Regions from separate parts of the Spirillospora sp. NPDC048911 genome, predicted to be linked through region 3. Evidence: riboswitches for the same ligand, from Rfam matches in the RefSeq annotation. Region 3 holds a riboswitch; each other region holds the start of a gene.
What was found. A riboswitch is a leader RNA that binds a small molecule or an ion and turns the genes downstream of it on or off. The one in region 3 is predicted to bind thiamine pyrophosphate.
Positions count from the first base shown of each region.

Region 1 (4,197 bases), on a different contig from region 3:
CCGCCCCCGCCGCCTCCGCGACCGTTCCCGCCGCCCGCCCCGGCCCGGCGGGGACCTCCCCCTCTCCCCCTCCGTCCGAGGCGGCGCTGGGCGATGGGCGGCGGCCGGTCCGGATCGTCATCGACAGGCTCGGCGTGACCGCCCCGGTGGGGCCGGTGGGACTGCGCCGCGACGGCACGGTCCAGGTGCCGCCGCTCTCGCGGGTCCACGAGGTGGGCTGGTACCGGTACGGCCCCGCGCCTGGGGAGCGCGGGCCCGCCGTGCTCCTCGGCCACGTGGACTCCGGGCGCGGCGGGCCGGGCGTGTTCTACCGGCTCGGGACGCTGCGCCCCGGGGACGGCGTCCGCGTGATCCGCGCGGACGGCCGGGCCGTGCGGTTCCGGATCACCTCGGTGGAGGAGGTGCCCAAGGCACGCTTCCCGACCGCCCGCGTGTACGGCGACCTGGACCATGCCGGCCTGCGCCTGATCACCTGCGGCGGCCCGTTCGACCGGGCCCGCCGCAGCTACACCCGCAACGTGATCGCCTGGGCGCGGCCCACCGGGTCTCAGCCGTCGGCGGGTATGACCGGGAGATAGGCCCGCTCGCCTTCGGCCTGCCGGCGCACGTCCTGCGAGATCCGCATCGAGCAGAAGTGCGGGCCGCACATCGAGCAGAAATGCGCGGTCTTGGCCGGCTCGGCGGGCAGCGTCTCGTCGTGGAACGAGCGAGCCGTGTCCGGGTCCAGCGAGAGCTCGAACTGGTCCTCCCAGCGGAACTCGAACCGCGCGTCCGACAGCGCGTCGTCCCGCGCCTGCGCACCCGGATGCCCCTTGGCCAGGTCGGCCGCGTGCGCCGCGATCTTGTAGGCGATGACGCCGGCCTTGACGTCGTCGCGGTCCGGCAGGCCGAGATGCTCCTTGGGCGTGACGTAGCAGAGCATCGCGGTGCCGTACCAGCCGATCATCGCGGCGCCGATCGCCGAGGTGATGTGGTCGTGGCCGGGCGCGATGTCGGTGGTCAGCGGGCCGAGCGTGTAGAACGGCGCCCCGTCGCACCACTCCCGCTGCCGGTCGACGTTCTCCTTGATCTTGTGCATCGGGACGTGGCCGGGGCCCTCGTTCATCACCTGCGTGCCGTACTCCGCGGCGATCCTCGTGAGCTCGCCCTGCGTGCGCAGCTCGGCGAACTGCGCCTCGTCGTTGGCGTCGGCGATGGAGCCGGGACGCAGCCCGTCGCCGAGCGACCACGTGATGTCGTACGCGGCGAAGATCTCGCAGAGCTCGCGGAACCGCGTGTAGAGGAAGTTCTCCTCGCGGTGGGCCTGGCACCAGGCCGCCATGATCGACCCGCCCCGCGACACGATGCCGGTCTTGCGCCGCGCCGTGAGCGGCACGTACGAGCGCAGCACCCCGGCGTGGACGGTCATGTAGTCGACGCCCTGCTCCGCCTGCTCGATCACGGTGTCGCGGAAGACCTCGAAGCCGAGCGCCGCCGGATCGCCGCCCACCTTCTCCAGCGCCTGGTAGAGCGGCACCGTGCCGACCGGGACGGGGGAGTTGCGCAGGATCCACTCGCGCGTCGTGTGGATGTCGCGCCCCGTCGAGAGATCCATGATGGTGTCGGCGCCCCAGCGGGCGGCCCACGTCATCTTCGCCACCTCGTCCTCGATGGAGGACGACACCGCCGAGTTGCCGATGTTGGCGTTGACCTTCACGAGGAAGTTCCGGCCGATGATCATCGGTTCGAGCTCGGGATGGTTGACGTTGGCGGGCAGCACCGCCCGGCCCGCCGCGAGCTCGTCGCGGACGAACTCCGGGGCGGCGCCCTCCCGCAGCGCCACGTACTCCATCTCCGGGGTGATCTCCCCGCGCCGCGCGTACGCGCGCTGCGTCACCGGCCCGCCCGTCGCCTCGCGCGGCCTGCGCGCGGGGAAGGCGGCCTGGTCGCGCAACGGATCGGTGGACTTGCGGCCGTCGTCCTCGGGACGGAGCGCGCGGCCCTCGTACTCGGCGGTGTCGCCGCGCTCGGCGATCCACCCGGCGCGCGGCGCGGGCAGCCCCCGCCGCACGTCGGTCTCGTGCGCGGCGTCGGTGTACGGCCCGGACGTGTCGTACAGGACCACGGTGTCGCCGTTGGTCAGCGGCACCTCGCGCACGGGCACCCGCAGGTCCGGTCGCGATCCCAGGAGGTAGGCCTTGCGGGCATGTGAAACAGCGGTGTCGTTCATGACGACTCGATCTCTCCCTACGCCGGCATTACCCGGTCAGGTTCCAGCGGTCAGCGGCCGTCCCAGCCGCTATCTCAGCCCGGTTCGCCGGGCCCCCGCGATCTGTCGTGCCCGACGCTAACCCGGCGTCCCCCCGTTGCCGCAACCGCCGCCGGTGAGGTATGGCCGGTTCCGCGCACCCGGCCGAAGACCATGGCGGGATTCCGTTACGGTAGGGAACGTGGTGATCGTGGGCCGGCTGCGGCCGGAGGTGACGGACGGCCTGATCGCGGCCGTCCTGGCGGGGGGCGCGCTGGCGGCGACGCTGGCCTGGCCGGGGGACCGTCCCCTGGACGCCGGGGGGGTGCTGCTCCTGATCGCCCTGCACGTGCCGCTGGCCTGGCGGCGGCGATGGCCGGGGGCCGTGCTGCTGGCCTTCACCGCGCTGATCCTGCCGTTCCACGTGCTCTCGTACCAGCATCACACGGTCGTGCCCTCAGAGGTGCTCGCGCTGGTCACCTACGCCTTTCTGGGCCGCAGGGTCCGGGCGGTCCTCACGACGCTGTGCGTGATCTTGACGATCTGCGCGGTCACGTTCGCGATGCGCGCGGGCGGGAGCAGCGGCCTGGAGCAGATCGGCGCGCTGGAGGCGATCGTCGGCGTGATCGTCGGGGTCCAGGCCTGGCGGGTGCACCGGGCGCGGGTCGCGGCGATCCTCGAACGGGCCGAGACCGCCGAGCGCACCCGCGAGGAGGAGGCGCTGCGGCGGGTCGCCGAGGAGCGCCTGCGCATCGCCCGCGACCTGCACGACCTGCTCGCGCACACCATCACCGTGATCGGCGTCCAGGCCGGGGCGGCCGCGCACCGGGTGGCGGGCGACCGGCCGCTGGACCGGGCCGAGCTCGCCGGGACGCTCGAATCGATCGCCGCGACCTGCCGCGACGCGCGCGCGGAGGTCCGCGCCACGCTCCAGATCCTGCGGCGGACCGACGCGCCGGGTGTGCCGGGGGCGCCGAGCGAGCTGGCGGCCGGGCTGGACGGCCTCGGCGAGCTCGCGAACGCGGTGCGGGCCGCCGGGCTCGACGCCCGTCTCACGGATGTGGGGACGGGAGAGCCCGCCCCCGAGGTCGGGATCGTCGTCCACCGGATCGTGCAGGAGGCCCTGACCAACGTCATCAAGCACGCCGGGGCGAGCGCGGTCGAGATCCGCCTCGTCCGGGCGGACGGCGAGCTCCGGCTGACGGTGACCGACGACGGCCGCGGCCCGGGCGAGGGCGGCGGCGAGGGCTTCGGCATCCTCGGCATGACCGAGCGGGCCCGCAGCGTGGGCGGGACCGTGCGGACCGGCCGGGCGGCCGGCGGCGGCTTCGCCGTCACCGCCACCCTGCCGATGAACCCGCCGGACACCGAGGCGCCCGTCACGCGAAGCGGTAGTTCTTCACTTCCTTGAGGTAGGCCTGGCGCTCCTCGTCGGAGAGGAAGGCGGCCTTGAACGAGTTGGCCGCCAGCCGCCGGAGCTCGGTCAGGCCGACCCGGAGCTCGGGCTCGTTCCGCACCGCGTCGAAGACGTCGCCCACGTAACCGCCGAAAAAGGCCGGGTCATCGGAGTTGACCGTCACCAGGAGCCCCGCGTCCAGCAGTATCGGCAGAGGATGCTCGTAGAGCGAGTCCTCGTTCTGCAGGAGCACGTTCGACACCGGGCAGACGGTCAGCGGCACCTGCTCGTCGACCAGGCGGTCGACGAGCCGCAGATCGGAAAGGCAGCTGTTGCCGTGGTCGATCCGCTCCACGCCGAGCACGTCCAGCGCCTCCCAGATGTACTCGGGCGGCGCCTCCTCGCCCGCGTGCGCGACACGCCGCAGCCCCGCCTCCTGGGCGAGGCCGAAGACCTCCCGGAACTTGCCCGGCGGATTGCCGAGCTCCGCCGAGTCCAGCCCCACCCCGATGATCGGCTCCCCGAACCACGGCCGCGCGCTCTCGAACGTCTCCAGCGCCGACGCCGCGGACTC
Region 1 is NZ_JBICUD010000004.1:708,796-712,992, reverse strand. It holds gene ACGFNU_RS21970 (class F sortase) at 1-578, shown strand, start outside; gene thiC (phosphomethylpyrimidine synthase ThiC) at 548-2,209, opposite strand; TPP riboswitch at 2,205-2,318, opposite strand; gene ACGFNU_RS21960 (sensor histidine kinase) at 2,430-3,638, shown strand; gene ACGFNU_RS21955 (adenosine deaminase) at 3,607-4,197, opposite strand, start outside.
Region 1: another riboswitch for thiamine pyrophosphate. It lies ahead of thiC (phosphomethylpyrimidine synthase ThiC); the one in region 3 lies ahead of ACGFNU_RS03005 (purine-cytosine permease family protein).

Region 2 (4,197 bases), on a different contig from region 3:
CAGCCGCGTCGACGGCCGCGTTGTTCGTGCTCATCCTCAGCCTCCCTGCACGGCGGTCAGCACCTCGAGCCGATCCGCGTCCCGTACCGTCGTCGCGTCCCACTCGGAGCGGCGGACGACCTCGTCGTTGAGCGCCGCGGCCACCCCGGACCCGGCCGTGGTGACGGTGGCGACCACCTCGGCGACGCTCGTGCCCGCCGGCAGCTCGCGCGCCTCGCCGTTGACGATGACCTTCACGATGGGACCACCTCGAAACGCTCCGGAGTGAACGGCCTGCCGACGTCCGGCACCGTGCCGTCCAGCAGTACCTCGGTGAGAATGTCCGCGCTGACCGGGGTGAGCAGGATCCCGTTGCGGAAGTGCCCGGTGCCGAGGACGAGGCCGGGCAGCGCGCTCGGGCCCATCACCGGCGCGTTGTCCGGCGAGCCGGGCCGCAGCCCCGCGGTGACCTCGGCGAACTCCAGCTCGGTGATGCCGGGCAGCAGCTCGCGGGCGTCGCGGAGCAGCTCCCACAGTCCACCGGCGGTGACGCGGGTGTCGAAGCCCAGCTCCTCCTGGGTGGCGCCGATCACGATCTCCCCGTCCGCGCGCGGCACGAGATAGATCGAGGAGCCCTTCACCAGGCCGCGGGTGGATCGCCGGAGGAACGGCACGCGGGTGCGGAGGCGGATCACCTGGCCCTTGACCGGCCGCACGGCGGGAACGGTCCCAGGAGGCAGGCCGTCGAGATCACCCGACCAGGGACCGGCGGCCAGCAGAACCTTCGCGCCCCGCACCTCCGAGCCGTCCGCCAGCCGCACGCCCGTGGCCGTGTCGTTCTCGACGATGAGGCCGGTGGCCCGCTGCCGTACGAGCCGCACGCCCAGCTTGTCGCCGGCGGCCTGTAGCGCCGGAGTGAGGCGCCGCGGGTCGATCGAGCCGTCCGCGGGCGCCAGCAGCCCGCCGCGCACGCCCGGCGCGAGCATCGGCTCGGCCTTGCGGCACTCGCGGCCCGTGAGCGCCTCGGCGGGGATGCCCAGCGACTCCTGGAAGCGCCGCAGATCGTTCAGATAGCCGAGGTCGTCGGAGTCGAACGCGACCTCCAGGATGCCGTCGGTGCGGTGGCCGGTGTCGTGGCCCGTCAGCTCCTCCAGCTCGGCGACGAACGCCGCGTACCGGTCCCTGGAGGCGAGCCCCAGGCGCAGCAGCGGCTCCTCGCCGTACGTCAGCTCGCTGACGGGGGTCAGCATCCCGGCGGCGACGGCGGAGGCGCCGCTCGCCGGATCGGGATCGACCAGGGTGACGGCGGCGCCGCGGGCGGCGGCACGCCAGGCGGTGGCGAGGCCGATGACCCCGGCCCCAACGATCACTACGTCCATCGCGCTCCCTTCGCCGGCATGATCCGGATCAGGTCGTGGCGGTCGGCGGCCCATGCGCCCGGTGATCGATCAATCGACTACCGGCCTCAGCCGCCCTCTCAGCCCGGTCGAACCAGACTCCCGCGATTGCCTTCCCACAGCGCCCCGCCCAGCCACCCTGCCAACGGACGAGCTGCGCTCGGCTGCCCTTGCAGCCTACGTCTTCCTGCATCTATGCATATGTCTGGACACCCGTCCATTTGTCCTTGAGGGGCCCCGGCTAGGGTGTGCGCTCATGGACAGAGTGGTCGTCGCGGGCGGCGGGCTGGCGGGCGTTCGGGCCGTGGAGGCCCTGCGGAGCAAGGGGTACGAGGGCGAGCTGACCCTCGTCTCGGCCGAACGGCACCGGCCGTACGACCGGCCACCGCTGTCGAAGGCGGTCCTCGCCGGCGACACCGACGACACCACGGTCGACGCCGCCTGGGACGCGCTGCGCTGCCGGCTGTTGCTCGGCGAGCGGGCCACGGCGCTGCGCCTGGACGCCGGGAGCGGCGGGACGGTCGCGACCACGGCGGGCGACCTGCCGTTCGACGGGCTCGTCATCGCCACCGGCGCGACCCCGATCACGCTCCCCGGCGACGGGCCACAGCACGTGCTGCGCACCATCGACGACGCCCGCCGCCTGCGCGCCGGGCTGGTCGAGGGCGCCCGCGTCGTCATCGTCGGCGCCGGCTGGATCGGCGCCGAGGTCGCGACCACCGCCGCCAAGAAGGGCTGTGCGGTCACGGTGGTCGAGGCCGCGGACGCGCCGCTGGCGAACGCGCTCGGCCCCGAGGTCGGCGGCCTGACCGCGCGCTGGTACGCCGAGGCCGGGATCGACCTGCGCACCGGCGTCAAGGTCGCGGCCATCGAGCACGGCCGCCTCCTGCTGGCCGACGGCGACCAGGTGCCGGCCGACGAGATCGTCGTGGGCGTCGGCGTCCGGCCCGAGGTGGGCTGGCTGGCGGGCTCCGGGCTGGAGATCGAGCGCGGCGTCGTGACGGACGCGTCGCTGCGCACGAGCCGCCCCGAGATCGTCGCGGTCGGCGACTGCGCCGCCTGGTGGTCGGAACGGTACGGCCGCAGGCTGCTCGTCGAGCACTGGGACACGGCCCTCAACGCGCCGGAGGTGGCCGCCGCGACCCTGCTCGGCCAGGAGGCCGCCTACGACGCCGCGCCGTACTTCTGGTCCGAGCAGTTCGGGAAGATGGTGCAGTACGCGGGCTACCACGCGGCGGCCGAGAGCATGGTGTTCCGGGGCGATCCGGCCGCGGACAAGTGGGCGGTGTGCTGGCTCACCGGCGACCGCCTGGACGCGATCCTCACCGTGGACAGACCGCGTGACCTGGTGCAGGCCAGGCGCGTCATCGCCGCCGGCACGCCGGTCGACCCCCGGGCCATGGCCGATCCGGACGTGCCCGTTCGCCAGGCGGTGAAAACCTGAGGGTTTGACCCATCCGTGCGCGTGGTAGGCAGGTGGCGTGACGCAGATGCACGCAACCGTCGACAATGCTCTCGACTCGCGGACCGATGCCCTGGTGGGGGAGTGGCTCACCCTGAACGAGGCGACCGAGCGCCTCGGCATCAAGGTCAACCGCACCAAGCAGCTCCTCAGCGAACGCAGGCTCCTGGCCGTGCGGCGGGAGGGGAGCCCCGCGGTGCCCGCGGCCTTCATCAAGGACGGCCAGGTCATCAAGGGCCTGTCCGGCACGCTGACGCTGCTCTCCGACGCCGGCTTCGACGACGTCGAGACGCTGCGGTGGCTGTTCACCGCGGACGACACGCTGCCGGGCACGCCGGTCCAGGCGCTCAGCGAGAACCGGGGGACCGAGGTGCGCAGGCGCGCGCAGGCGCTCGCGTTCTGACGACGGTTCCGCCGCCCGACAACACCGAAAATCGAGAAGAAAGTCCGACGTGACAGGATTGCGGGGTCACGCGGGGGACGTCCGTGTGGCCCCGCGTCCACGTCCGAGGAAGGAACCGGCCCGCACCGTGTCCAGGCACCTGCTCTCCGATCGCGCGGTCACCCTGCGAGCCCGGCTCAGCCGCGCGCGCCTCTATCTCTGCACCGACGCCCGCGAGCGCCAGGGAGACCTGCCGGAGTTCCTCGACGCCGTCCTGGCGAACGGGGTGGACATCGTCCAGCTCCGCCAGAAGGGCCTGGAGGCACGGCAGGAGATCGAGCACCTGCGGGTCTTCCGGGCCGCCTGCGACCGGCACGGCGCCCTGCTGGCCGTCAACGACCGCGCCGACATCGCGCAGACCGTGCACGCCGACGTGCTGCACCTGGGCCAGGACGACCTGCCCGTCCCGGCGGCGCGCGCCATCGCGGGCGAGGACCTCCTGATCGGCCGGTCCACCCACTCCGACGAGCAGGCCGCTGCCGCCGCCGCGGAGCCCGGCGTCGACTACTTCTGCGCGGGCCCGGTCTGGCCGACCCCGACCAAGCCCGGCCGCGAGGCGCCGGGGCCCAAGCTGCTGGAGTACGTGGCGGCGCAGCGGGAGGGGCGGGCCTGGTTCGCGATCGGCGGGATCGACCTCGGCAACCTCGACCAGGTGCTCGCCACCGGCGCGCGCCGCGTCGTGGTCGTCCGGGCGCTCACCGAGGCCGCCGACCCCGGCGCCGCGGCGGCCGAGTTCGCGCGGCGGCTCCCGCCCGCGGACTGAATGATCCGTTCACCCGGCCGACGCCGGGGGCCGGCCCGGAGCAGGTCGCGGCATGCCCCAGAATGGGGGCATGAGTTTGGGACCCGACGACGATCGGCCGGTCGACCTGGCCGACGACGACCTGGAGATCCTGCCGGACCAGACGTCGGACGAC
Region 2 is NZ_JBICUD010000002.1:1,118,523-1,122,719, forward strand. It holds gene ACGFNU_RS12485 (thiazole synthase) at 1-34, opposite strand, end outside; gene thiS (sulfur carrier protein ThiS) at 37-237, opposite strand; gene thiO (glycine oxidase ThiO) at 234-1,358, opposite strand; TPP riboswitch at 1,347-1,492, opposite strand; gene ACGFNU_RS12500 (NAD(P)/FAD-dependent oxidoreductase) at 1,633-2,820, shown strand; gene ACGFNU_RS12505 (Rv2175c family DNA-binding protein) at 2,867-3,241, shown strand; gene thiE (thiamine phosphate synthase) at 3,369-4,043, shown strand; gene ACGFNU_RS12515 (hypothetical protein) at 4,114-4,197, shown strand, end outside.
Region 2: another riboswitch for thiamine pyrophosphate. It lies ahead of thiO (glycine oxidase ThiO); the one in region 3 lies ahead of ACGFNU_RS03005 (purine-cytosine permease family protein).

Region 3 (4,197 bases):
CGCGACCGCGTTGCCCACCGCCACCCCGGCGTGCCCGGCGAGCAGCTCCAGCAGTTCGAGCTCGGTGTGGCCGATCTTGCGGCCCGAGAAGAGCGCGTAGAGGGCCCCGTACGGCTTGTTCTGCAAGAACGACAGGCCCAGTGCGATCGTGTGCAGGCCGGGCAGCTCGGACCAGACGAGATCGCCGAGCCGGCGCTCGCCCGTGGCCAGCATCACGGTCTTGCCGGACCGCAGCAGCTCGCCGACCAGGCTGGACCGCAGGTCGGCCGAGGCACCGCGCATGTGGTCGGGGAGCCCGTACATGCTCACCAGGCGCAGCCGCTCGTCCTCGATCCGGACGAATCCGCCCGCGTCCGCGCCGGTCAGCTCGATCAGCGCGGCGGTGATCCGGTCGAGCACCACGTCCAGGTCGAGCTCGGCGTTGAGGTCGGCGACGATGTCGTTCAGCCGCCGGACGAGGCGCGCGCGTTCGGCCATGTGGTGCTGCGCGACCTCGTCCTCCTCGACCGGGTGGTAGACGCCGACCCAGCCGAGCAGCGTGCCGTCCCGGGCCTGCAGGGCGCTGGTGTCGATCCGGACGTCGATCAGGCTGCCGTCGCGGCGGAACCGGCGGGTGGCGATAGAGATCTGCCCGCTGTCGCCCTCGCCCGCCCGCCGCGTCAGCAGCCGTTCCTGGACGGCGTTGTGCTCGGCCTTGAGCTCGTCCGGCACGATCGGCGGCACCCGGCCCAGCACCTCGTCGGAGCGCCAGCCGAACATGCGCTCGGCCGCCGGATTCCACACGGTGACGCGGAACGAGTGGTCGACGGCCACGATCGCATCGGCCGCGCACTCGATGACCGCGCGGAGGATCGGATCGTGGACCGAAAGTTGCACGCCTGTATCGTGCCACCGGATCTTGCGGCGGCGCCGGGCAACCACCGCCGAAATGTTTCCACCGACCGGCTCGTCCGCCCGCAAGCCTTCGCCGTCCAGGGCGTGCCCCACCCGTTCAGACGGCCGGTGAGTCGATCTTGCCGTCGGTTCGCCCGGCCGCCCGGCCGCCCCCGCCCGGCCCGATCCGGCCGATGAGCAGCGCGGCCAGACCGGCGATCAGGAACGAGAACAGCGAGGCGCTCATCCAGCTCTGAGTGCTGAACCCGATCGCCTCTTGGACGTCGTGCCAGAAGCTCGCCCACCAGCTCACGGTGCCCGGGTTGATCAGCTGGTATGTGCCGAACCCGACCGCCCAGGCCACGATCATCCCCCAGCGAGACGGAGCCGACCCCGAGGTGTCCCACTCGCCAAGCCGTCCGCCAACAGGCGACGTCCCCTCAAGCTCCTGACTCTGATCCCCCAGAGAAGACGACCCCTCGCCCGGAGAGGAAGAAGACGTCGCCCAGGAACGCCGTCCCCGTCCCAGGAAGAAATCAGCCGCCAGCACGCCCAGCATGGGGACGAACACCGAGCCGATCAGAGACAGGAAGCTGGCGTAGTCGCCGATGTCGAGCAGCAGCGCCAGCCCGGTGATCAGCGTGCCGAGCGCGATCGACAGGACGCGCCGATCGGCGCGCGGCACCAGGTTCTGGATCGAGACGGCGGTGGAGTAGACGTTGGCGAACGATTGGTCGGCCTCGCGCAGGACGAATACCGCGAAGAAGAGCACGCCCAGCGTCACGCCCAGGAACGGGTCGAAGATCTTGGTGGAGTCACCCGCCACCAGGGCCAGGGCCAGCAGCCCGAGGATGTAGGCGATGATCTGGGTCGCCGAGTAACCGACGGCGGCCGCGCCGAACGCCCCGCGCGCACTGCGGGCGTGGCGGGTGTAGTCGGCCGCCACCGGCACCCACGAGATCGAGACGGCCAGCGCCGCGTCCGCCCCGATCCAGAAACCGCCCCACGAACCCTCGTTCAGATCAGGCAACGGCTCCCGCAGCAGCTGAACGTAGAAGTAGACGAGGGCGACCATCACCGCGGCGGTCACATACCGGCGCAACATGCGCACCGAGCCCAGCGGCCAGATCGTCAGGACCGTGGTGAGGACGCCCGCCGCGATCACGTATGTCCAGCGCGGCACGCCGTCCCACAGCGACCGCGCCGCGTCCGCGATGACGATCAGCTCGAACGTGCCCCAGCCGATGAGCTGGGCGATGTTGAGCGCGGTCGGCACGTACGACAGCCGCGCTCCGAACAGCCCGCGCAGCAGCACCATCGCGGGCTTGCCCGTGATCGCGCCGGGCGCCGCGGCCAGCCCCAGCATCAGCCCGCCGATCGCGGTGCCGACGATCATCGCGACGATGCCGGCCACGATCGACAGCGTCGGCTTGCCGTCGGCGTCGGGGGCCAGCACGGTGTAGGCGCCGGAGAAGGCGAACAGACTGACCCCGAGGTTGGCCCAGAAGGCGCCCTGGTCCCAGAAGCTGAGAACCTTGGGCGCGGGCTCGTCAAGGGTGTACGGCGCCTCGTGACGAGGGCGTTCTTTTACGGCAGACGTCATCGAACACGCTCCCTACGCCGGCATTACCCGGACAGGTTCATGCGGTCGGCGACGCCTGCGAACGTGTCGCCCTCTCAGCCCGGTCGGCCCGAGCTCCCGCGGTGGGGTTGCTTTTGAACGGGACGAATCGTACATCGGCCCAGGCGGCAATGTAAGACGGCCGGCCCTCAGGCCACGTGCGGTGGCCCGTCCGTGCCGCCCTTCATCGGGCGGCCGGCCTCGGCCCAGCGCTTCATGCCCCCGTCGACGTTCTTCGCCAGCCAGCCCGCCTGGTTGAGCGCGACCGTCACCTGCGCGGAACGCACCCCGGACCGGCAGATCACGTACACGTCCTGGTCGCGCGGAATCTCCCCGGCGCGGTCGCTCAGCTCGGCCATCGAGATGTGGGCGGCCCCGGGCGCGTGCCCGGCGTCCCACTCGTACTGCTCACGGACGTCGAGAAGGTATGCGCCCTCCGGTACGTCGGCCGCGTCCACGGCCGGGACGTCATCCCCGAAAATCATCACGCCTCCATGGAACCGCGCGGAACCCTCCCGCGTCGAATCACCCATGCGGTATCGGACGCTCCTTTTCATGACGCCCGGCCTAGCCATGGTCATGTCGATGGCGGCCTGCGGCTCCGAACAGGCCTCGAGCAGCCCAGGGAACTCCTCGGCCACGACGTCCGTCGCGCCCTCGGGCTCCCCCAACGCCACGCTGACAGTCCAGGTGAAGGCCTCCGCCAAGGCCCCCGCCAAGACGTGGACCCTGTCCTGCGACCCGGCCGGGGGTGATCATCCCAAGGCGAGCCAGGCCTGTACGGCCGTCACTCAGGCCAAGGATCCCTTCAAACCCCCGCCCGCCGACCAGATGTGCACGAAGATCTACGGTGGCCCCGAGATCGCCACCGTGAAGGGAACGTGGCAAGGTAAGCCTGTCAACGCCAAGTTCAGCCGTACAGACGGCTGCGAGCTCTCCCGCTGGGACAAGCTCGCACCGCTCTTCGGCGGCGTTCCCAAGGTCGGCTGACGAGTCCACCCCGTTCGGACTCGGTCAGCACGAGACGGGCCCCGGTCGGCGCGCGACCGGGGCCCGTCGCCGCGCCTGGGCCATCGCTACGCCAGGGCCGTTGTTATGCCAGGGCCGTCTCTACGCCTGAGCTTGGGGTTCTGGCTCTGGTGTCTTTGCCTGCTATTTGAGGAGGCGCGACATGCGGCGGTCCGCCAAAGGCTTGCCGCCTGTCTGGCAGGTGGGGCAGTACTGCAGCGACGAGTCGGCGAACGAGACCTCGCGGACGGTGTCGCCGCACACCGGGCATTTCTGTCCCGTGCGGCCGTGCACGCGCAGGCCGGTCTTCTTCTCGCCCTTCAGATCCTGCGCCTCCAGGCCGCGCGAGCGCTGCACGGCGTCCCGCAGGGTCGTGACGATCGTATCGTGGAGGGTCGCGATGTCCTCGTCGGTCAGCGAAGAGGCGATCTTGAACGGCGACATCTTGGCGGCGTGCAGGACCTCGTCCGAGTAGGCGTTGCCGATGCCGGCGATCACCTTCTGGTCGCGGAGCAGGCCCTTGATCTGGGTGCGGCGGCCGTTGACGATCTCGCCCAGCGCGGCGGGGGTGAACGTCTCGCTGAGGGGGTCGGGGCCCAGGGAGGCCACGCCGGGCACGTCGGCGGGATCCCGTACCAGATAGACGGCCAAGCCCTTCTTCGTCCCCGCCTCGGTCAGGTCGAAGCCGGACCCGT
Region 3 is NZ_JBICUD010000001.1:639,011-643,207, forward strand. It holds gene ACGFNU_RS03000 (PAS domain S-box protein) at 1-876, opposite strand, end outside; gene ACGFNU_RS03005 (purine-cytosine permease family protein) at 992-2,476, opposite strand; TPP riboswitch at 2,468-2,586, opposite strand; gene ACGFNU_RS03010 (rhodanese-like domain-containing protein) at 2,644-2,976, opposite strand; gene ACGFNU_RS03015 (SSI family serine proteinase inhibitor) at 3,050-3,484, shown strand; gene ACGFNU_RS03020 (Fpg/Nei family DNA glycosylase) at 3,647-4,197, opposite strand, start outside.